DNA from 4 places in the Suipraeoptans intestinalis genome. Region 3 is predicted to be linked to each of the others. Evidence: predicted binding sites of a transcription regulator. Region 3 holds the regulator's gene; each other region holds the start of a gene.
The links. The regulator Rex, encoded in region 3, represses fermentation and respiration genes when NADH is low (regulators of the CRP and FNR family bind a similar motif). The targets are predictions, from matches to a motif close to ATTGTTAANTANTTAACAAT.

Region 1: a site for Rex is predicted at 1,849-1,868, ahead of speB (agmatinase). Genes of this name have one in related genera too.
Region 2: a site for Rex is predicted at 3,206-3,225, ahead of SOW26_RS04320 (phosphotransferase family protein). Genes of this name have one in related genera too.
Region 4: a site for Rex is predicted at 799-818, ahead of hypB (hydrogenase nickel incorporation protein HypB). Genes of this name have one in related genera too.

What each region holds. Positions count from the first base shown of each region.
Region 1 covers NZ_JAXFXH010000002.1:66,887-72,902, forward strand. The annotation lists gene SOW26_RS00410 (YjiH family protein) at 1-845, opposite strand, end outside; gene speB (agmatinase) at 862-1,809, opposite strand; gene SOW26_RS00420 (LysR family transcriptional regulator) at 1,993-2,895, shown strand; gene SOW26_RS00425 (ABC transporter substrate-binding protein) at 3,125-3,613, opposite strand; gene SOW26_RS00430 (hypothetical protein) at 4,015-4,581, shown strand; gene SOW26_RS00435 (ATP-binding protein) at 4,739-6,016, opposite strand, start outside.
Region 2 covers NZ_JAXFXH010000013.1:8,023-14,038, reverse strand. The annotation lists gene SOW26_RS04330 (LysR family transcriptional regulator) at 1-779, opposite strand, end outside; gene SOW26_RS04325 (aminotransferase class V-fold PLP-dependent enzyme) at 900-2,210, shown strand; gene SOW26_RS04320 (phosphotransferase family protein) at 2,337-3,086, opposite strand; gene SOW26_RS04315 (VaFE repeat-containing surface-anchored protein) at 3,426-6,016, opposite strand, start outside.
Region 3 covers NZ_JAXFXH010000019.1:39,680-45,695, forward strand. The annotation lists gene SOW26_RS06035 (NADP-dependent isocitrate dehydrogenase) at 1-382, shown strand, start outside; gene SOW26_RS06040 (ABC-F family ATP-binding cassette domain-containing protein) at 514-2,436, opposite strand; gene SOW26_RS06045 (redox-sensing transcriptional repressor Rex) at 2,596-3,240, shown strand; gene SOW26_RS06050 (NAD(P)H-hydrate dehydratase) at 3,286-4,821, shown strand; gene alr (alanine racemase) at 4,818-5,984, shown strand.
Region 4 covers NZ_JAXFXH010000006.1:8,749-14,764, reverse strand. The annotation lists gene SOW26_RS01960 (FAD-dependent oxidoreductase) at 1-14, opposite strand, end outside; gene hypB (hydrogenase nickel incorporation protein HypB) at 63-731, opposite strand; gene SOW26_RS01950 (FadR/GntR family transcriptional regulator) at 942-1,646, shown strand; gene aroA (3-phosphoshikimate 1-carboxyvinyltransferase) at 1,678-2,991, shown strand; gene hemB (porphobilinogen synthase) at 3,016-3,993, opposite strand; gene cobA (uroporphyrinogen-III C-methyltransferase) at 3,959-5,539, opposite strand; gene hemC (hydroxymethylbilane synthase) at 5,676-6,016, opposite strand, start outside.

The DNA of each region.
Region 1 (6,016 bases), on a different contig from region 3:
GGAATCCTGCACATAAAGAAGCTGATGATCAGCGTGATCAGCATTGCGATAAAGTAGATCGGTAAAAAGTAGTCCGATAATCCGGCCGTTTCAATCACCTTATATGCGAATCCCACACTGACGGCGCTGAATCCGGTGGCGATCAACGCCGCTTCCTTTTTCGTATAGACGCCGCTTTTATAGAGCTTGCTGGTGATCAGAACTCCCACCGATGCAGAGCTGACAAAGGATGCAATGGCATTTACCGCGCTCCTTCCCGGCGTTTTAAAAACCGGTCGCATCAGCGGCTCCAGCAGACTGCCTATAAAATCCACGATCCCGTAATTCAGCAAAAACGGCATGAAGATCCCGCTTACCGGTATGATCAGCGCAACGTCCATGGCAATGGAATAAACCGTTTCCCCGATATCCGGACTTGTAATACAGGCAGGTCCCGTAAAGGATGGAACTGTGAAATGCAGCAGAAGGATCAATGTACAGACTCCGCCAAACAGGTAAAACAAAGGATGTATCACGGAATCTTCCGCATAATACCTGTACAGGAATGAATCCTTCCGCTTGCACAGATACTTCCCATAGATGCTGGCAAGGGCATTGCCCATAATTATGATCCCGCCCAGCCAGGATCCCAGAAGACCCAGGTTGGATTTGATGCTTTTATACACAATCCCAAACACTACGTCCGTCGTTCCCTTTATGGTAACGGGAACAAAAAAGATAAATACTGCGATCAGGGTAAAAATAACTGCTTTCACCGCGCCCTGTCTTTTCTGGCTATCTGACAATGTAAGCTGATCCAGCACCGCATTGTTGTTTAAATTTACATTGTTCTTATCGCTCTCCATAGGTTCCCTCCCTGCTCTATCCCTTCTTTTTTAAAGCAAGAATGGAAAGATACTCAAACACAAGATTTGCCGCAAGGTACGATGTGATCTCTCCGTGGTCATAAGCAGGAAGCACTTCCACCAAGTCAAATCCCACAAAATTCAGATCCTTCATGCTTCTTACCAGCTCAAGCGCCTCCAATGACGTAAATCCGCCCACTTCCGGCGTTCCCGTTCCAGGCGCATAAGCAGGATCTACAAAATCGATATCAAAGGTGAGGAAGCAGGGAGTATCTCCGATCCGCTCCAGCGCTGTCTGAATCAACGCCGGCATCCCCATTTCCCGTACTTTATGTGCCGGGATCAGCTTCATGCCCAACTCTGCCGCCATTTTGTGCTCATTTGGGTCGTAAAGGGAACCTCTCATTCCGATCTGAACAGAGTGGGCCGGATCAATCAGCCCTTCCTCCAGTGCTCTTCTAAAGGGCGTTCCGTGGTTGTACTTTTCCCCGAATACTTCATCACACAGGTCGGAATGCGAATCAAAGTGGAGCAGCGCCACCGGACCATGTTTTTTCGCTACGGCGCGCAGCTCTGCCAGGGTAATGGAATGATCTCCCCCCAATATGATGGGACAGGCATCTGCTTTTAATATCTCCGCCACTCCGGCTTCTATCGCCGCATACGTCGGGTGGATGTAGCCGGGCGTCACATTAAAGTCTCCCATGTCTCCTCCCTTTAAGCTGTCCATAATGTTTACCTGCATGATCACGTTGTTTGGTTTCATCATGGCAGAAATGTTACGGATCGCATTGGGGCCAAAGCGTGAGCCGGATCGGAAAGAGCTTGCCGTATCAAAAGGAGCTCCTGCAATTACGAAATCAAGTCCTTCTGCCGAATCCACTTTCTGCATCCTCATAAATGTTCCCATGTTACAAAATCTTGGCGAAGATAGTGCGCTTGCCGGTTGCTTATTCTCTGTCATAGTCAATCCCTCCTACATGAAATAAAATGATCTTGTTACATTGTTACGTTGTTAACAACTTTTGTTGTGTAGAGCATAGCATTAAATCTGCTCTCTGATATATACGAATCCTTGATAAGTTATATGAATTGTCATATAATAACCCCAGAAACTGTCGGTCTTCTTTCCTGGGTGGTGACAACTATGGACAGCAAATACTTTGAATATGTCATTGCAATATCCGAATGCGGCTCGATCAACAAAGCCGCACAAATCCTGCAGATCTCTCAGCCTAACCTGAGCGTCAGTATCAAAAATCTGGAGCAGGAACTGGGATTTTCAGTGTTTCAACGCAAAAAAACAGGAGTTCATCTGACAAAAGAGGGCGAACTTTTCATAAAGTCCGCCCAAAAGATCCTGGTAGAACTGGAAACCATAAAGAACATCCCGTTCCTCTTTACAGACAAGAAAAACATTTCCATCTCCTGTACCTATTCTTTCGATTTCATGAACTGTTTTTTGGATTTTAAAAAGAAAAATCCCTCCATTACTCATGAGGATCAGTTTAAAGAAACCGGCCTGATACAGACGATGCGGGATGTGATAGAGCAGCGGTATCGGATGTCGCTGTTTTACTGTTTCGATCAGGTCAGCCACGCTTACCACCAGTTTGCGGAAAGACACAATTTAAAGCTGATTCCCATTGCTTTAAACCGGCCGCTCATTCTTCTTGCCTCAAAAAGACATCCTTTGGCACGAAAGCGTGAGATCCTGTTTTCCGACATTCCGAATTATAAATTTATTATGTATGAGAATTTTAAATTTGACGAGTGGCTCCAGATCCTTGGCTTCAAAGACGATCATAAAATTTTGTACGTCTTTGATCGCGGAAGCCTGCTGGATGCGATCACCCGAAGCATGTACGTTACGGTTATGATGAAACGATATGCAGATACCTACAGCAAAGACTGTGTGGAACTTCCCATCATCCATGCGCCCGGCGGAATGAGCGCTTTCCTCCTGCACCATTCTGCCTATACGATGAATTCCCGGGAAAAATTGTTCATCAGACAGCTAAAGAAGCTGTTTTCGGAGGACAGGTCATAAACGCCGGGCTGCCGACTGACTCACAGACATGCCAAAGGCGGGGAAAAATCCCCGCCTGAACCTTCTGTCTCTTATCGACGTTCTGTTTTCTCACAGCCGTTTTTTCTTGAACAGATCAAATCCGCTGCAATACGCCATAAAATGTTGCATTCTGTTGCAACCATCCTTCTCCCGGAACCGCCGGTGCGATAGATGTAGTAGGAATCAAAATGAATGGAGTTGGCCTCTATCACGGTAAACGTTTCATTCCCCACGCCTTCCTTGATTTTTGCCGCAAACTCGGAAGCTCTGGCATCATAGTCAGCAAGCCATTTTTCCACATCCTTTTTTTGTTGAACCACTGACCTAGCTGCTGAAAGCGGCCGCGCCAATTCACATAGCTTACATCGTCCTCGATCATAACCGTAGGAGTTATGCTTTTGAGCTGCTCATAGACCTTATCATGCCGGACATTCATGATAATAAGATCCGGTTTTAATTCTGCGATTTTTTCCAGATTCAGATCTCCCGTTGACAAAGCGCCGGAGTAATTGCCAACCACCTCCATCTTCTTTTCGTCGAAAATCTGTTTCAAATGATCCGGGACGGATACCCCGTCAAACATACTGGTATTTGCCGAAGCAATTACGTTCATATTCAGAAGAAGCAACTCCTCTGTCAGACCTGCTACGTCAACGATACGCTGTGGGTCGGCGGGAATCGTCACCTTTCCCTTCATGTCCGTTACAACAACGGTATCCTTCGATTTCTGTGTATCCTTTTTGGATGTGGCACAGGCGGCCAGGGAAAGCACAAGGTAAGCATTATGGTTTTCTTCATTTTGATTTCCTCCAAACGATAGTCATATAGATTATATTTAACTAACTTTCAGGCAAAAAAATCATCAGTAAAACTGACAGAATCAGCATGCGCCGTCAGATTTATTTTTTCCGCCCGCAGAAGGTGATTTTTTGCTCCCTGACGGATGCCGGGGAGATCTCTCTGAAGAAAAATGCGCTTGACCGGTTAGAAATTTCTAACTGCAATAAACTTGTACCTTCTAAGGAACGAAACTTGCTCGTCTTCTGAAAACACCTCTTATTGAAAGGATGATACAAATGATTTGCACACCTTTTCGATATGAAGCCTCGGACATCTTTCCGCGCGGGTACTTTCCATATGCCCGGCGCTGCATATCACCATGTCCGCCAGCGTATTCGCAGACAAGGCCAAAAGGAAAACATCCACTCCCTTCTGTTTGAGCTGAGTTATACTCGAAAGGGTTCTATCACCGGAGAAGTCAACAATACTCTTGTAGAAGTGCAGCCCAGCCACGCATTGGTCGGATTTATGGGATCTGTCTGCGCATACGCAGAATATGACAAAGGCGAACATGTGCAGATGTACTCCATTTGGGCAATCCCCCATATGTTTGACGAATTTTGTGAGACTGTCAGCGGAAGATCCGACATCTCTTTTCAGGATTTCCAAAGCAGAGCCTACACATGCCATCATTGCAGAATGGATACGCGGGAGGAAAGCCTTTTGGAGGAGCCGGATGACTGCAAGCTAAAGAAAACCTTCAAGCTTCTTTTTGAGAAAACAGTCTATGAATATGTTCGCGAACAACGCCTTGAAAAAGCATTTAATTTCTTGGAAATCGGCGTAATAAGAAATAGCATCCACGATACCCCTGAGAAAGTTTGATGGATGCTATGTCTTGCACAGATTATTAAATTTTACTGAGGCCATCAGATTTTGCCATCCATAGCCCCACGCTTTCTTCTCAGTTTCTCATCCACCTCCCGAGTCACTTTTCCTATTCTTCTGGCTATAACATCATCTACATGATATCGTCCACATATTATTTTTTTCTCTTCTTTTCAACTGTTACATATTTTTGATTTCTACTTGATGGGCGATCGGGAATTGTCATTTGAAGTTCTCCTGCTTCATACAATGGTTTCAAGTATCTTTTTGCAAAGCTTTTGACATCCTTATATCCCATACACACTGTAATTTCTTTTTTACTTCTCGGCACTTTGCAATATTCTAAAATTCTGTTCTGCAGGCTATCCTGGGTGTTATCCTGGGTGTTATCCTGGGTGCTTGTATTTCTTCTATGGAAAATCACCGCAAACCCATATGCCTGCTGTTCAAATTCCACTCTACATCCTGCCGCTTTGCAAGTAGCATAAATACGCTTCAAGCCTGTTGCAAAGCTTTCCATATCTTTTGAGTAATATAACGTTCGTGTAATCAGTGGATTTCTTCTGACCGGTCTTTCATTTCCTTCAATAAACTTCTCTGGTGAAACACCAGCCGGAAATGCACCCGGATTATAAATCTCAATTCGATCTTTAAATATTGCCACCTCATTACTTTGCCTGGAGTCAAATATTTTATGTCCAAAAGAATTAATAATTGCCTCGCGAATCGCATCCAATGGTATTTCAGGAATTTCCTTTCTTGATAATCCATTTCCGATTTCAACACGCCAATCCATTGCATCAATGATGTACTGCTCTGCCTTTTTTGAAAGTTCCATAATGGAACCTGTAAACCTGCGGATATCCGTAAAGGTCAATCTCTCATTTGTTGCAAATTTTGCCATCTGAAGTTCATTAATACCACAATCACAAAATAATGCTGCTCCTGCATTTAACAAGTAATCACCCTGAATCAGTTCTAATTTATTCAATACTGTTTTTACATCTGTCTCCTCAAAACTGATTCTTCCTGCATCTTTTGCTTTTTGAAGATAAGTGTCAAAAGCATTTTTATCTATATCCTGAAGCGTATATTCAGAAACCTGTCTTTCCCACGAATATTTTACATTTTCCCGTTTGCGTATCATTTCATCATAAATGCCCTGTTCCATAATCAGATCTTCATCTGCAACTCGGATACGTGGAATGCTATACGCAAGATATGGCTGATGGCTTCCCTCAAAATCAACTTGAATACATTCCCTTTCTCCAATATAAACAGCCTTAATCTCCGGATAAATAGCAGGTGTAATGTGATTTCCAATTGCCTGACTTATCTTTCTCAGTGACTCATCTGTTATTACCTGTCCAATTACAGTGCCATCATTTTTCACGCCAAAGTACAAAACACCCTTTTTATGCTTGTTGAGAAT
Region 2 (6,016 bases), on a different contig from region 3:
CGTATTTCATTTGCAATTTTACTCACATGGATCTGCTTCAGTTTCTGAATCCGCTCCACTACCGTTGAGGGCGCAATGGCCCACATGCCTTTTCCTGACAGTAAGTGAAACAACAATTCAAATGTATCCACCTGCATTCTTGGTCTCTCTCCCTTTGTAATCCACTGGTTGTGCCAGATCTGATAATCAGTCTCCCAACTCAAATAGATCTCCCTCTCTTTGTTCAACTCGTCTGTATGGATCTCCTCTTTCTCAATCTCCGGCTGCTCCGACTGAATGATATACATCTCTTCGCTCAGCAGCGGTTCTGCAAGAATATTCTTATAGTGAAGATAATGGTGTACAAATCCAATATCTATCTCGTGTTTTTCCAGATAGTGATAGATCTCGGAAGAATAGTGGGTTTTGATCCGTAAATTTGTCATCCGGTCCGCTTCGTCCAGCATTTCTCTGTATAAATCATACATCATGGCACTATTTAGGGTATCTGTGCAGCCCACTGTCAGGTAATATTTTTCCTGTTTCTCTTTCAAAGACTGTGTTTCCTGCCAGAGATACAGCCACCGTTCTGCAATGGGCACAAATTCCTCTCCGTAGGTAGTCAGTTCTACCTGTTTATACCCTTTTTTTCTGATTAAAAGGCTGACGCCCAGTTCCTCTTCCAGAAGTTTTAATCGATGACTGACTGTCGGCTGGGACACGAAGAGAGTCTCTGCCGTTTTCGTAATATTTTTTGTTTCCACAATCATCAAGAATGTTTCTATTTCCGCCAAATTCATCTTGCACCTCCAAATATAAATTTTATTAATATTATACAATCAAATTATTCATTTCTCAACTTTTTCTCCCTGTGTTATGATGAAATAGATAGATACATTCGTGTAAAGGAGGAAAAATCAATGAACGAAAAACACGGAAAGTTATTTTCGGATGAATATCAAGCCCATTTAAAGGAAAAGTTTTTCCATGCAGACGCAGATCCGGAACATGGAAACCGCCTTTTTTTTGAAAATTCAGGAGGATCTTTACGCCTGAAAAAAGCTGTTGAAAGAAAGGCAGAGGCAGAGGCCTTTCCTGATTGCCCTGAAAGAGTACGTGGTCGAGGATTTGAATTGTCCTCTTATATAACATGTGGTACACAGGACATTTTAGAAACTGTATTCGGCGCAAAGGATGGAGCTTTAATCACGGAATTATCTGCTTCTCAAACCATGTTTCATGCCGTCGGCACGATCCTGGAAGGAATCGACTGGGGAACCAATGCTGTTACTTCTGCTTTAGAGCATCCCTCTGCTCATGATGCCGTTGAATATTACTGTGCCCGCACTCACAGAGAATTTCGGGTAGTACCTGCCAATCGGATTACCGGAGGGCTGGATGTCGATACCATTTTAAGCCATGTAGACGAGAACACCTGTCTTTTAAGCATCATGGCAGCTTCTAATATTTCCGGAAATGTAATGGATATTAAAGAAATTTCCAGACGTGCCAGAGAAATCAATCCGGATATTTATATCGTGTCCGATGCTGTACAGCATGCTCCGCATGCTCCTATTGATGTAGCAGACTGGAAGGTAGACGTAGCCAATATTGCCCCCTACAAATTTTTTGGTGTGAGGGGCTGCGGATTTGCCTATGTCTCTGATCGTGTTGCAAGTCTTCCTCATCGCAAGCTAATCCATAAGCCTGCTAATGTGTGGGCTCTTGGAACTCCCACACCGGGAAATTTTGCTGCGATGACAGCGGTCATCGATTATGTGTGCGACATTGGATCTGATAGCTTCCTCTCTGAGAACACTTCAGTTCCGACAGACCGACGAACACTTTTCGTAAAAGGAATGCACCGCATCCATATGCAGGAACGTGCTCTTCTTTACCGAATGTTGGAAGGCACCGAAAAAACTCCGGGATTACGCCACATTCCAAATGTGGAGGTCTATGTCGATACAGAGGATCTGACTGCCAAGGATCTGATCATTGCCATGGGAATTAAAGGGCTCGACTATTCTCTCTGCTCTCAACTGTATCTGGAACATGGCGTAACTATCTTTGAGCGTCTGAAAAGCAGTCCTTATTCACAGCGGATCATAGAGACATTGGGGTTGGAGGGTGCTCTTCGTGTTTCTCCTTTACATTGCCACGGACGAAGTGATATTGACCGCTTTTTAGAAATCACTTCTACAATTGCCTCTTCCGTCTCTCTTTCCTGATCTTTCCTGTTGTTTGATGGGGGCTGTCATCTGGAGGCACTTTTCGTACGCCCTTTCGTGAAGCACCTCTTTTCCAAATGAAAAAATCACTGCCACCGGTTTTGCTTAGCCAGTGACAGTGATTTTTTACTGATAATCCATAATATCAATCCAGTTCATCAGAAACTCTTTTTTCAAAGCTCCCTTTTTCCCCAACTGTGCCGCCGCTACCAACGGAAGCCATTGCTGCACATACTGCATTGCCGTATCGCTCTTTCTACAGTAGCACTTCATGTAAAGCTTTGCCATCTCCTGGTCTTCCAGGGCAAACAGGAGATAGGTCATGGCTGCGTCTGCGCCTCCGTTTCCCGTGACGGCATGGGCCCAGTCGATCGCAGTAAGTTTTCCATTTTTCCCTACGATCACATTGCTGGGATTAAAGTCTCCGTGGCATAGCTTGCTATGTCTTGGCATGCTCTCCAGGCGCGTCAAAAGATCGTATCTGGTGGTCGCATCCAGTTCTTTGGTGCTCTGGATCTCCCTGGCCAGTTTGTCCCTGCCATTTTCCAAAAGATAGGCCTCTTTTCCGTGGATCTCTAATTGCAGATCTACAAAATCCTCCATGTACTTGTCCATGTTTGCCGGATCCACACGCATCATCTCTTCCAGCGTTTTCCCTTCCTTGTACTCAATGAAGATCGCCCACTGTCCATCCACATGCTCCACCTTCTGAAGCTTCGGAATGGCAAGACCGGTCTCTTCCACCCGCGCCATCTTCAGTGCTTCATTAAACACATGGGACTTGGGATGCGTCCTGTCGAATATCTTGACGATACTCTTATCCAGACGATACACTTTTTTGTAGGGCCGTTCCACGATCAGTTTTCCCTGCTCCATCCTTTGCACCTCCTTTAGAATCCGTTCCGTTCTTTTTTACTGATCTTATTATACGCCTTCCTGCCGCCTCTGAAAAGTATTTTTGTATATTTTTTAACTATTTTATTTTACGTTTTTATTTTGTTATTTTATTAACCATCTGCGTTGAAGTTATTTTCACTCCTCCAAAATCTCTCAGCGGAAATGATTTCTGGTTTATATGAAAAACAGCGGAAGCTCCCCTGGTTCCCTGCAGATAAGATCTCTCTTTTTTCTGCAGAGAAACTTCTCCAAGGAAATCTCCCGCTGTCTTTTATTGGTTATTTGTTATACGCCTTTTTAGCCTCTGTCTTTTTAGCGTTACCTTTTGATCCTGCGTCTTTTTTCAAAGAACAGGGTTCCGAAAGCTGCTACAGAAAGCATCATCAGGATATACGGCATACTCTGGCTGGAATCTCCGGTTTTCGGACTTCCTTTCACTTTTCCTGCCGAAGCCCCGATGACCTCAACGGTCTGTGCCTTATCCTTTGGATCTTCGTGCGTATGCACATCTTCTTTATCCAAAACTCCGTCTCCGTCTGTATCGATCAGCTTTTCCACAGAAACTGCTCGCTCAAATACCACATAGGTTTCTCCTGCTTTCAGTCCTGTCACCGTTCCGAAATCCAGTTCCCAGCTGCCTTTTCCGTTAGGATCTGCCGTAAACTCTGCCGTCGCTTCCGCCACGGTCTGAACTACTTTTCCATCTTTGATCTGGTTCAGCTTTCCGGTGACTTTATACACTTTGCCGCCTTTCAGACCTTCGTAGTATATGGTGTCTACAAGCTTTACGCCCTGTCCGGCTTCTTCTTTGCTGACTTTTGCCGACTTATCCGCGCTTCCTACAGAGTTGTTTGCTTTCACCGTAGTCAGAATCTTTCCGTTCTCCTCATCCGGCTGCGGTGTGTCCGGTTTCACGTTGACTGTCTGCGCCTTGTCCGTTGGATCTTCGTGCACACGGCTGTGAGGAGCATCCGGTTCATTATCATAATCGGTATCTACCAGCTTCTCCACAGATTTTGCACTTTCATATACCACATAGGTTTTTCCTTCTTCCAGTCCTTTGACTTTTCCAAAGTCTAACGTCCAACTGCCGCTGCCGCTTTGCTCCGCCGTAAATTCTGCCGTGGCTGTCGTCACTGTTTTTACGACTTTTCCGTCTTCTATCAGATTCAGCTTACCGGTTACCTTGTAAGCTTTTCCTCCTACCAGCCCGGTGTAATGGATCGTATCTGTAACCGCAATACCATCCTCTGATGCTTTTGCTTCCGCCGCTGCATTCTCGCTTGCCACAGCGTCACCTGCCTGCACCGTCGTGCGGATCTTTCCGTCAGGATTTTCATATTTTGGTTCTTCTCCACCCGGTTCCTCCGGCTTCACCGTAAAGGTCTGTGCCTTGTCTTCCGGATTTTCATGGGTATGCTCATCCGGCTGATCCGAAATACCATCCCCATCTTTATCAATCAGTGGTTCTACTGATTTTACCCGTTCAAACACTACATAAGAGCTTCCCGGTTTCAGATCCTGCCTTGTGCCAAAATCCAGCTCCCAGCTGCCGCTGCCACTCTGATCGGCTGTCTTTGTAGCTTCCACCGTATCCACAGTTCCTACCGGCTGACCTGCCTTCACTTCCATCAGAGTTCCGCTTACAGTGTAATCTTTTCCACCTACAAGCCCCTCATATGCAATGGTGTCCACAACATGCACACCTGTCTTGGCTTCTTCGGCTGTCACTCTTGCCTTTTGCTCCGATGTTGCCGTCGCATTGTTGGCCTTTACCATCGTCTTGATCTTACCTTCCGGATACACCGGATTTCTGGGTACTACCGTAATCGTCTGCGCCGGATCCTTGGGATCTTCATGTACCGGATTCTGTGGTGTGTCCGGTATGTTGTCGTAATCTGTGTCTATCAGGCGCTCCAAAGATCTGGCGCTTTCATATACCACATAAGATTTTCCTTCTTCCAGTCCGGCAATCGTTCCAAAATCCAGTTCCCAACTGCCCTTTCCGCTTTCATCGGCCTTTAATTCTGCCGTGGCGGTTGCCACCACTTTTACCGCTTTCCCATTCTCCACAAGATTCAGGCTTCCTGTCACTTTATAAGTCTTTCCGCCTACCAGTCCGGTATAAGAAATGGTATCTGTTACAGTCACACCACTTTCCGCTTCATTCTCTGAAACCTGAGCCGGTGCCGTCTCGTTTCCGGTACTGCTGTTTGCTTTGACCGTCGTGCGGATTTCTCCGGCAGGATTTTCGTAGCCCGGCTGTTCCGGATCAACCGGTTTTGCCTTATCTGTTACTACGACTTTTCCCTCTTTCCATTCTACAGCATCTTCCGAAGCAATCTCGCCCAGCTCCACCGTTCCGTCTTCTTTTACGGTGAAAGTGAAATCCGTCACCTTCAGATACCCGGTAGGCGCCGCTTCCTCATGGAAGGTATAAGTGCCTGCTGCCAGCTTGACCGTCTTACTTTCTCCCTCTTTGGAGGTCCAGGATTCTACCGTCTGTCCGTCCTTTTTGATCTCGATCCTTGCTCCTGCGATCTCTTCTCCACCCAGATTGGTCTTGGAGAAGGTGACCTCCTTTTTCGGCGTCTCCTTTACGATAAAGGTCTGGGATTTATCTGTCGGGTTTTCATGCTTGACTTCCTGCTTGCTCTCCGGTTTGTTGTCTCCATTAGCGTCTACCAGATTTTCTTTGGAAACGGCTTTCTCATAGACCACGTAAGATTTTCCTGCTTCTATCCCTTCTACCGTTCCAAAATCCAGCTCCCAGTCGCCTTTGCCGTCTTTTCCCGCTGTCAGAACCGTCGTCTTTGTCGCCTTTGCGTCACCGACTACCGCTCCGTCTTTGACTTCATACAGCGTTCCTGTCACATCATACTCTTTGCCCTCTACCAGACCTGTATAAT
Region 3 (6,016 bases):
CGATATGATCTCTTCCGCATTTGGATCCCTGGCAATGATGACCTCCGTTTTGGTGTCTCCCGACGGCTGCTACGAATATGAGGCAGCCCATGGAACCGTACAGCGCCACTACTACAAACATCTGGCAGGCGAACAGACATCTACGAATTCGGTGGCGACGATCTTTGCGTGGACAGGCGCTTTGCGAAAAAGAGGAGAACTGGATGGAAACAAAAGACTGATGGAGTTTGCAAAAAAGCTGGAGGAAGCCACCTTATCCACCATTGAAAAGGGAAAAATGACAAAGGATCTGGCACTGATTACGTCTTTGGAGGATGTGACGGTGCTGGACAGTGAAGGGTTTATCCGGGAAGTAAAACGGACACTGGAGGGGCTTTTGTAGGCGCTCCTTCGGATGACCAAAGGGACATCAGCCGGCCGAAATAAAATGAAACACAGAAAATAAAACCCCCTTTTTATAGCTTGGATCTGACGGAAGCTTCCAGTCAGGCTGTAAAAAGGGGGTTTTAAAAATCAGAGGGAAGCTTCTTCCAGTTCCTCCCATCGGACGTAAAGGGCTTCCAGCTGCTCCTGCAAAGAGGCATGTTCCGTCGCCAATTCCTGACACAAAACAGAGTTGGTAAAATTCTCTTCCAGCGTCATAAGGTGGTCGATCTCCTCGCAGCGAGCCTCCAGCTCCATGATAGCCGTCTCTGTCTTTTGCAGATCGTTCTGACGCTTTCGTTCCCTGGCCTGCAGCTCTTTTTGTTCCTGCCAGGACAGACGGGATCCGGAAGAAGAGGCGGGGGAGGAAGAAGCGGAAGAAGAGGACTGCTCCAAAGCAGAGCTCTGCTGCGCCTTTTTCTCCAGATAGTAATCGTAATTTCCTAGATAATTATGGAAACTGCCGTCAGAAAGCTCCAGAATGCGGGAAGCCGTCTGATTGATAAAATACCGGTCATGGGAAACAAACAGAAGGGTGCCGGTATAATCGTTGAGGGCCTGCTCCAGAATCTCCTTGGAGGTGATGTCCAGGTGGTTGGTAGGCTCGTCCAGAATGAGGAAGTTTGCCTCGGAGAGCATCAGCTTGGCCAGGGATACCCGTCCTCTTTCCCCGCCGCTGAGAGCGGAGATCTGTTTGAACACATCGTCGCCGGTAAACAGAAAGGCAGCCAGCACGTTGCGGATCTTTGTCCCGGTAAGGGAAGGATAGGCGTCGGATATCTCTTCAAATACAGTCTTGTCCATGTGAAGTACATGATGCTCCTGGTCATAGTAGCCGATCTTTACCTGGGATCCCAGAAGGAATTCTCCCCGGTCTGCTTTTACGACCCGGTTTAAAATCTTCAGAAGAGTGGTTTTTCCTGTTCCGTTTCCGCCTATGACGGCGACATGTTCCCCTCTCTTTATCTGAAAATCCACATCAGCAAACAGAGGCTGAGAGGGATAGGCCTTGGTCAGTCCGGAAACTGTCAGCACGTCGTTTCCACTGAGGATGGAAGGCTCCAGCTTTAGATGCATGGAAGCAGAAGGGTCTGCAGGCTTTTCAAGAGGGGTGATCCTTTCCAGCAGTTTTTCCCGGCTTTCTGCCCGCTTGATGGATTTTTCCCGGTTAAAGGAACGCAGTTTTTCAATCACGGCTTCCTGGTGTTTGATTTCCTGCTGCTGCTTCAGATACTCCTTTTTTCGGGCTTCGATCCGGTCTCTTTTTTTTGCGGCGTACAGGTCATAGTTGCCGGAATAGACAGAAAGGGAGCCGTGATCCAGATCAATGATCTTAGAGACGGTCCGATTCAGAAAATACCGGTCATGGGAGACGATCAGGACGGCGCCGGGACAGCCGCTCAGGTAGGATTCCAGCCATACCACGGAATCCAGATCCAGATGGTTGGTGGGCTCATCCAGAAGAAGAAGATCCGGTTTGGACAAAAGCAGCTTACCAAGGGCTACGCGGGTCTTCTGCCCACCCGACAGGGAGGCTACCGGTTTTTCAAATTCTTCTTCTGAAAAGCCCAGTCCCTTCAGGACCCCGGTGATCTCGCTTTCACAGGCGTAGCCGTTCTGGCGTTCAAAGGACTCTACCAGACGGTGGTAATGCTCCAGACGATCCTGCAAAGCGCTGCCGGAAAGGTGCTTTAATTCCTGCTCCACCGTCCGGATCGTTTCTTCCAGTTGAAAAATATGAGCTTTGGCCAGGCGCACTTCCTGATAGATGGTAGCCCGGCTTTCCATGGCCTGATGCTGGGACAGATAGCCCAGAGTTTTTCCCTTCGCAAGGATAACGCTTCCGGAATCGGCAGCGATCTCTCCGGTCAGGATTTTTAAAAGAGTAGACTTTCCGGCTCCGTTGGGTCCTACAAGGGCGGCCTTTTCATGGTCTTCTATGTGGAAAGAACCTTCGGAGAGAATACGTTGTTCCCCGAAGGATTTGGTAATCTGATGACATGCCAAAAGCATGGATATCCCTCGTTTCTGCTGTGAGATTTCACGGTAAAACAGCTATTTTATTATAACGGATACCGGAGAAAATACAACCCAAAAAGTTTGACTTTGACAATGGAATTCTATATAATAATGACAAAATGATAGCGACAAAACCTATGGGAGGACAAAATAGTGGAAGAAAGAGAAATTTCACAGGCTGTGATCCGCAGGCTGCCAAGATATTACCGTTATTTGGGAGAACTTTTGGAAAATGGAATGGAAAGGATCTCCTCAAATGACCTGAGCAAGCGCATGAAAGTGACGGCATCCCAGATCCGTCAGGACCTGAACAATTTCGGCGGATTCGGACAGCAGGGATACGGCTACAATGTCAAATATCTTTACACGGAAATCGGAAAGATCCTGGGTCTGGAGCAGGATCATAACATCATCATCATCGGAGCAGGAAATCTGGGACAGGCGCTGGCCAATTACGCCGCTTTTGAGAGCAGAGGGTTTATCCTGAAAGGGATCTTCGATGTAAATCCCAGACTGGAGGGAGTGACGATCCGAGGAGTTCCCATCCGCATGATGGATGAGATCAATTCTTTCGTGAAGAATAACGAGGTGGAGATCGCCGTTTTGACGATTCCAAAAGATAAGGCGCTTGAAGTTGCAGACCGTCTGGTGGAAAACGGAGTCAGGGCGATCTGGAATTTTGCCCACACAGATCTGAATCTTCCGGATCATATCATTGTGGAAAACGTGCATCTGTCAGAAAGTCTGATGCAGTTGTCTTATAATATCAGCAGATACAAGGAAGAACATCGCAAATAACGATACATACAGACGTGTAACAAAAAGAGTGTGGGGAGGACAGTCTTGCTGTTACACGTCCTTTTTTATGAAGGAGGGGAAGAGCCGGTGAGAATGCTGCTGACAAAAGAGCAGATGAAACAGGCGGACGCATACACCATCTCACAAAAAGGGATCCCGGCGGAGACTTTGATGGAGCGGGCGGCCTTTGCTTTTGTGGAGGCGCTGCTGAAAAGAAAGACGGATTTGTCCAAGGTCTGTGTTTTATGCGGAACAGGCAACAATGGAGGAGACGGCCTTGCTATTGCCAGGATCCTGAAGGAGCGGAATGTGGACGTGACGGTGGTGGTCACAGGCGATCAAAAAAAGGGCAGTCCGCTTTTTTTCTGGGAGATGCAGCGCCTGTTGGAGAGGGGATGCCGGATGGAGAAAGAATACCGGGAGGAGGACGGCGATCTGCTGGTGGACGCTATGTTTGGCGTGGGTCTTTCCAGGGAACTGTCGCCCCGGGATCAGGAGCTGATCCGGCGTCTAAACGCCCTGAAAAAAGAAGTCTGGGCGGTGGATGTGCCTTCCGGCGTTTGCGTCTCCACCGGAAAGATCTACGGAGAAGCATTAAAAGCGCAGGTAACCGTCACCTTTCAGGTGGAAAAGCCAGGTCTCTTTCTCTTTCCCGGGAAGCAGTATGCGGGGGAAATCCTCTGCAGGGATATCGGGATCTCTTTGGACGGGGTTCAGGAAAAGGACGCCTGCTTTCTTCTGGAACAGGAGGAATACCGACAGCTTCTGCCGCTTCGGAAAGAAGATTCCCACAAGGGGACTTATGGAAAAATCCTTCTGATAGCAGGAAGCAGAGGGATGGCAGGAGCCGCCTACTTGAGCGGACAGGCCGCTTATCTGAGCGGGGCGGGGATGGTGCGGATCTATACTCCGGCGGAAAACAGGGTCATTTTGCAGACCCTTCTGCCCCAGGCGATGGTCAGTGAATATGAAAGCTTTGACCGAAATCAATTGCTGGAACTGCTGAACTGGGCGGATGCAGTGACCATCGGGCCGGGAATGGGAACAGGAGCCGATGCGGATCAGATCCTGGAAACCGTACTCAAAGAAAGCGGCCTTCCTTGCGTGATCGATGCAGACGGCCTGAATCTTCTGGCACAGAGGAAGCTAAAGAGAAAGCAGTTTTTGGGAAGAGCGGTAATACTGACGCCTCACATCGGGGAAATGAGCCGGCTGCTGCAGTGCCCGGCAGAGCGGTGGAAAGAAGAGAGGATAGAAGTCCTGCGGGAATTTGTGAGAGACTATCAGGTGACCTGTATCCTGAAGGATGCCAGGACCCTGGTGGCAGACGAAAGGAGGATGGCTTTGAACCTGACGGGGAACCAATCGGTGGCCAAAGCAGGATCCGGCGACATCCTGTCCGGTATTTTGACGGCGCTTCTGGCACAGGGAATGGATCCCTGGGAGGCGGGAGCGCTGGGGGTCTGGCTCCACGGGCGGGCGGCAGACCTTGCGAGAGAGCAAAAGGGAAGCTACAGTGTTTTGGAAAAAGATTTTCTGGAAAGTCTGGGAAGGGTATGGAAAGAGGAGGAAGAAAGATGAAAACATATGCAAGAGCTTGTGCGAAGATCAATTTGGATGCCATTGAATCCAATGTGGAACAGATGAAAGCGAACCTGAAGGAAGGCACCAGGATGCTGACCGTTCTGAAAGCAGACGGCTGTGGCCACGGAGCCCTGCCGGTGGCACATCTTTTGGAAGAAAAAGAATATCTCTGGGGATTTGCCGTGGCGACGCTGGACGAGGCGATGGTTCTGAGGAAAGACGGAGTAAAAAAGCCGGTTCTGGTGCTTGGTTGTATTTTTCCGGAACAGAGGGCAGAGGCGATCTCCCATGAGATACGGCAAACGGTATATACTGTGGAAATGGCAGAGGAGATAGCACACCTTGCACAGGAAATGGGGAAGGATGCCTATGTGCATGTGAAACTGGATACAGGAATGGCCAGACTCGGATTTCCGTCCAGAGAAGAAAGTGTAGAACAGATCCGGCAGATCGCAGGTCTGCCCGGTTTGAAGGCAGAGGGGATGTTTACCCACTTCGCAAAGGCGGACGAGACAGACAAAACGTTTACCAACCGGCAGATCGAGGCATACTGCTTTGTCCGCAGAAGGCTGGAGGAAGAAGGCGTGACATTTCCCATCTACCACTGCTCCAACAGCGCCGCTATCATTGATATGCCGGAAGCAAATATGGATATGGTGCGGGCAGGGATCGCCATCTACGGACTGTACCCCTCCGAGGAAGTGAAGAAAGAGGCGGTAAAGCTGACGCCGGCTATGGAGTGGATCAGTCATGTGGCACACGTAAAGTGGGTGGAGGCAGGAACCCCTGTCAGTTACGGAGGAACCTTTGTGACAGAAAGACCTACACGGATCGCCACCGTTCCCATCGGATATGCGGACGGATATCCCAGAAGTCTTTCCAACAAGGGATATGTGTTGATCCGGGGCCAGAAAGCGCCTATTCTGGGAAGAGTATGCATGGATCAGATGATGGTAGATGCGACCGAAATAGAAGGGACGGCATTTGGAGACAGAGTGACACTGGTAGGAAGAGACGGAAAGGAAGAGATCAGCATCCAGATCCTGGCAGAGCTTTCCGAAAGGTTTAATTATGAATTTGCCTGCGATATCAGCAAACGCGTTCCCCGGGAATACTGGAGAGGCGGAAAACGGGTGGCGCAGATCGATTATTTCGCATAGAAATGCGCAGGCAAGCATCAAAAAAGGAGAAA
Region 4 (6,016 bases), on a different contig from region 3:
GTTTGACTTCCCATTCCTCTTTTCCTCCTCTTTCTCTGGTGTTTTCGATCACCACTTCTTTCTTATGCTTTCGCCTTCTTTACCTGTCCTCGCAGCCAGTTTAGCCACTCTTCCAGTCCCTCTCCCGTCCTGGCGGAAATCGGAATCACCTGAATATCAGGATTCAGATCTCCGGCTCTTTTTTTACAGGCTTCCAGATCAAAATCAAAATAAGGCGCCACGTCCATTTTGTTGACCAGAAGCACGTCGCAGATGGAAAACATCAACGGGTATTTCAACGGCTTGTCGTCCCCCTCCGGCACACTTAAGATCATGGCGTTTTTTGTGGCGCCTGTATCAAATTCCGCCGGGCACACCAGATTTCCTACATTTTCCAGCACCACCAGATCCAGTTCCTCCGTTCCCAGAGCCTCTATGCCCTGTCTGGTCATCTCTGCATCCAGATGGCACATGCCCCCGGTATGCAGCTGTATCACTTTGGCTCCTGTCTGCTGGATGGTCCGTGCATCCACATCGGAATCAATGTCCGCCTCCATTACGCCGATCTTCATTTCTTCCCGCAGTGCCTGGATCGTGCGGGTCAGAGTCGTGGTTTTTCCGGATCCCGGAGAAGACATCAGATTCAGCAGAAACGTCTTCTGTTCCTTCATCTCCTTCCGCAAAAGCTCCGCCCTTTCGTCGTTTTTCTGAAAAATACTTTCCTTGACTTCCAATACTTTAAATTTTTCCATAAAAACCCTCCGTGTATTTTCTGATTCAACCAGAAGTCCATCTTTTTTATTACAAAAATCATACCTTTTCGTTAAACTATTGTCAAGATTTTTTGTCTATTTTTAGGTGTTTTTTCTATCTTTCTATTGTATTTTTGTAATAACTGTCCTATAATGAATTCATACTATATATTTTTGGTTGAACCACAAGCCAGTATTTGGAGGATGTAGATGGAATTTAAAAAAATCGTATCGCCCACCTTGAAAGAAATTTTTATCGAACACATACAGACCATGATCCTGTCCGGCGAGATCCGGGTGGGGGATCCTCTTCCCCCGGAACGCACCATCTCCCAGCAGATGGGGATCAGCCGCTCTGTAGTCAATTCCGGGATCATAGAACTGGAGCGGATGGGATTTTTAGAGGTGCGCCCCCGGGTCGGCACCTTCGTTGCCGACTACCGGAGAAAGGGAACCCTGGAAACCTTAAAGGCTATTATGCGCTACAACAGAGGCCGTCTGCGGGAGGGAGAGATCCGTTCCATCCTGCAGGTCAGAGATTCCTTGGATCGTCTGGCTATTTCCTGCCTGATCCAGGACAACCCTGACTATGACCTTTCTATTTTGAAAGAAAAAGCCGAAGCCATCGGAAGCGCCCCCACCGGCTCTGCCGCTGCCTTGGCCGCCTTTGAATTTCAGCATGAACTGGCCATTGCTTCCGGCAATTCCCTTTTGCCTTTAATCTTCCGTTCCTTCTACTCTTCTATTCTCTCCCTCTGGGAACGCTTCTGTGATCTTCACGGAATTCAAAAGCTTTATGCCGTCAGCATTACCTTGTATGAGTATATTGAACGCAAGGATATCGAAGGCGCCAACGCGTGGCTCCTTCTTTGCACCCAGGACGTGATACACGGCAGCAGCCGGATCTATTATTAAAAACCATCGCACAATCATTTGGAGGTATCCTATGCAGCTCAAAACCATTCTGCCTGCTTCCCGCCTAAAAGGCTCTGTGGTCGTTCCCGGCGACAAATCCATTACCCACCGCGCCCTTCTGCTGGGGGCGATCTCCTCCGGAACTACCCGAATCTTCTCCTTTTCCGGAGGAAAAGACTGTCTTTCCACCTTAAACTGTCTGAAACAGCTTGGCATTGACATTCGCCTTTCCCCCGGAAGCGACCCGCATCTGACGATCCAGGGGAAAGGCCCGGACGGTCTTGCTGCGCCTGCTTCTATACTGGATGCCGGCAACAGCGGTACCACTTTACGGCTTTTATCCGGCATTCTTTCCGGGCAGGCTTTTCCTTCCCGGATCACCGGAGACGCCTCCTTAAAACGCCGTCCCATGGACAGGATCCTGCTCCCGCTACGCCGGATGGGCGCAGAGATCTCCTCTTTGGATGGCAGCGGCAAAGCGCCCCTTTCCATCCGCCCCTCTGCCCTGACAGGGATCCGTTATACGCTTCCGGTTGCCTCTGCGCAGGTGAAGTCTGCCGTTTTACTGGCAGGGCTCTACGCAAAGGGAAAAACCTCCATCTGCGAGTCTATTCCTGCAAGAGACCATACAGAACGGATGCTGTCTGCTTTTGGCGGAAATATTTCCACAAAAAAAGGACCCAAGGGCGGTCTGATCACCACGCTTGTGCCTTCTGTTCCTTTGCTTGGCCGGGACGTTCCCGTTCCCGGAGATATTTCTTCTGCCGCCTACTGGATCGGCGCCGCCCTGCTGCTGCCCGATTCCCGCCTTTTCCTTCCCCGGGTGGGAATCAATCCCACACGTACCGGATTTCTCACCGTCTGCCGGCGGATGGGGGGCGATCTGACCTTTTCCCGGACGCAGACCTTCCTGGGGGAGCCCTGCGCCGATCTTCTGATCCGTCATTCCCTCCTGAAAGGAACGGTAGTTTCTCCGGAAGAGATCCCTTCTCTCATTGACGAGCTTCCCATGCTTGCCGTTCTCGCCGCTTTTGCCCGGGGCGAAACCATCCTTCGGGGGATCGGAGAACTTCGGTTTAAGGAGTCCAACCGGATCCTTTCCATCGTTTCCAACCTGCGCGCTATGGGAATTTCGGTGTCCTTTACGGAAGAAGAGATCTGTATCTACGGAAAACAGTGCCCATCCGGCGCCGCTTTTTCCTCCTACAAAGATCATCGGATCGCCATGGCCTTTGCCATTGCCGCTCTTGCCGCCGCAACCCCCTCCACTTTGGATGACTGGGAATGCTGCAGCATTTCCTATCCCGGCTTCTTCCGGGAAATCGAACGGTTACAGGATCTGTAAGCTTTGTTGCTTTCTTTTGTCTTTTTAACCCAGTTTGCCTTCGTCCATCCACCCGGCCAGCTCTTTGGCTCCATAGGTAAGATAGCTGGAGGCTCCCGCCCGAAATACCGCTACCGCCATTTCGCACAGGATCTTTTCCTCATCGATCCACCCCTGTCTGGCCGCCGCCTTTACCATGGCATATTCTCCGCTGACGCTGTAGGCCGCCACCGGAAGGTGGGTGGCCTCTTTTACTCTGGTCAGTACGTCCAGATAAGTCATGGCCGGTTTTACCATCAGGATATCCGCCCCTTCCTCCTCGTCCAAAAGAGCCTCCTTCAAGCCCTCCCGCAGATTATGATAATCCATCTGATATCCTCTCCTGTCTCCGAAGGCGGGCGCCGAGCCTGCCGCCTCCCGGAAGGGAGCATAAAAACCGGACGCATATTTCACCGCATAGGACATAATAGGAATTTCCGTAAATCCCTGTCTGTCCAAAGCTCCCCGGATACTTCTGACACGCCCGTCCATCATATCTGATGGCGCTACCATGTCCGCTCCCGCCTCTGCATGGGACAGAGCCACTTTTTCCAGGACTTTCAGGGTGCTGTCATTGTCTACCCTATCGCCCTGCAGCATACCGCAGTGCCCATGGGATGTGTACTCGCACAGGCAGACATCTGTAATGAAATATAGACCGGGAAATCGTTTTTTCCCTTCTCTTAACGCTTTCTGAATGATCCCATCGTCCGCATAGGCGCCGCTCCCACAAGCGTCCTTCTGACCCGGAATCCCAAACAGCATGACGGAAGAAACGCCTGCCCGCTCCACTTCCTCCAGCCCATAAGCCAGTCTGTCCACGCTGTATCGGTATTGTCCTTCCAGGGACGGGATCTGTTCTTCTATCCCCTCCCCTTCCTTTACAAACATCGGATAGATCAAAGAGGCCTTATCCACTCTGGTTTCCCTGACCATCCTTCTTATGATCTCATTGCTTCTTAATCTTCTCGGTCGTTTTTCCATTCTTCTGTCTGATCCTTTCCGTCAATTCCAGCAATCCGTCTACGGTCGCTTCTTCTGCCACATAACACTGCATCCGGTACTCCCGCGCCTTCTTTGCCGTCTCTTCTCCAATGCAGAGGGCGCGGATATGGTCGTACCGTCTGCCGTCCGTCTCCTGCTCTTTCCTGCCTGTTTCTGCTCTTTCCCTCTCCAGCTGTTCCACAAAGCAGACCACCCCGAAGCTGCTGGTAAACATCACATAGGTGTCTTCCTCTTTCAGCTCTTTCCACAAGGAGATCCTGGGCAGCCTTTGGCACTCGGTGTCGTAAAGCGCAACGTCCCTTACATCTTTGCACACCTCTTTCAGGGTCTGCGGCAATACAGGATTTCCTCTCCCGGCTCTGGGAATCAGGATCCTGTCCTCCCGGCGGATCCTGTCCTTTAATCCGTTTGCCAACTGCTCTATCGTATAAACTTCCGGCATAAAGTCCGCATAGATCCCCCGTTCTTCCAGTTCCCTTCTGGTTCCCGGTCCGATCACTGCAAATCTGGCTCCTGCCAGACTCCGGATATCTTTCTTCCACACTTTCATCTGCTCCCAAAACATCCGGACTCCGATCTGGCTGGTCAGCACGATCCAGGTCCAGCGTTCCAGAGAGCGGCCCACTTCTTTCAGTTCTTCGCTCTCTCTTGCGGGAGAAACGCAGATCGCCGGTACTTCCAGCACTTCCGCCCCCCGCTGCCGCAGTTTCCGCGCCGTCTCCCGGATCGTCTCCCGCGGTCTGGTCAAAAGGATCCGAGTATGAGAAAGAGGCAGCTTTTCATACCAGTCCAGTTCCTCTGAAAGCCGACAGACCTCCCCCACTACGATCAGAGCCGGTGGTCGGATGCCCTCCCGAGCCGCCTCCTCTGCCAGAGTGCCTATCGTAGCAAGAACCTTTTTTTGCCGGGCCGTCGTTCCTTCCTGCAGAACAGCCGCCCCGGTTTCTTTTGGCAGGCCACCCCGGATCAAGCCTTCCATCAGTTTCGGAAGAGCTGTAACTCCCATGAGAAACACCAGGGTACCTCCTGCTTTTACGATCTCCTGATAAGCCAGGGGATCCTTTTCTCCCTGCTTCTTATGTCCCGTAATGATCTGCAAGGAGGACGCATAGTCCCTGTGCGTCACCGGAATCCCATTGTAAGCAGGAACAGCCAGGGAAGAGGTGACTCCCGGCACCACCTCAAAGGGGATCCCTTCTTCCCGCAGCTGTCTGGCTTCTTCTCCTCCCCGGCCAAACAAAAAGGGATCTCCCCCTTTCAGCCGGACGACCCGTTTCCCTTCTCTGGCAGCCTGAACGAGAATCTGTTGGATCTCCTTTTGGGGAACGGCATGGTGGCCGGATTCCTTTCCCACGAAGATCATCTCCTTCTTCGTGTCGATCACAGACAGAACTTCCTTTCCCACCAACTGGTCATATACGATCACATCCGCCTCTTCCAGCAGTTCTTTTCCTTTTAATGTCAGCAGTCCCACTGCTCCGGGGCCGGCTCCCACCAGCCATACTTTTCCCTGTTTCTCCGCCATCTTTTCCCCTTGCTTTCCCTTTTCCGTCCTTCTTTGTTTCCCGTTTTCCGGTGTTTCCTCCCCGGCTTCCTTTCCGGAACTCCCTTCCTGTCGTCCGCTCCTCCGGTTTGTTTGTTTTTCCGCCAGAGTGTTTGTTTCAACGGGTATATTTTCTCTCCATTTCCTCTGCCAGCAAAATGCCCAGCTCCTCTGCCTGCTCCATGCGACCTGTCTTTTCTCCAATAAAATAGGATCCGGTCCCGTTATAAAACAGTCCTTTCAAATGAAGTCTGCCTTCCACCGTTTCCGCATAGGCTGCCACCGGTGAAGTGCATCCTCCGTCCAGCCGCCTGACAAAGGCTCTCTCTGCCAAAGCCGCCGCCTCAGACGCCGGCTGTCCATAGCCTGCCAGAAACGAAACGTCCTGTCCTTTTCTTCCCTGGACTGCCAGAATCCCTTGCCCTGCCGCCGGCAGGATCTCTTCCACAGAAAAATATC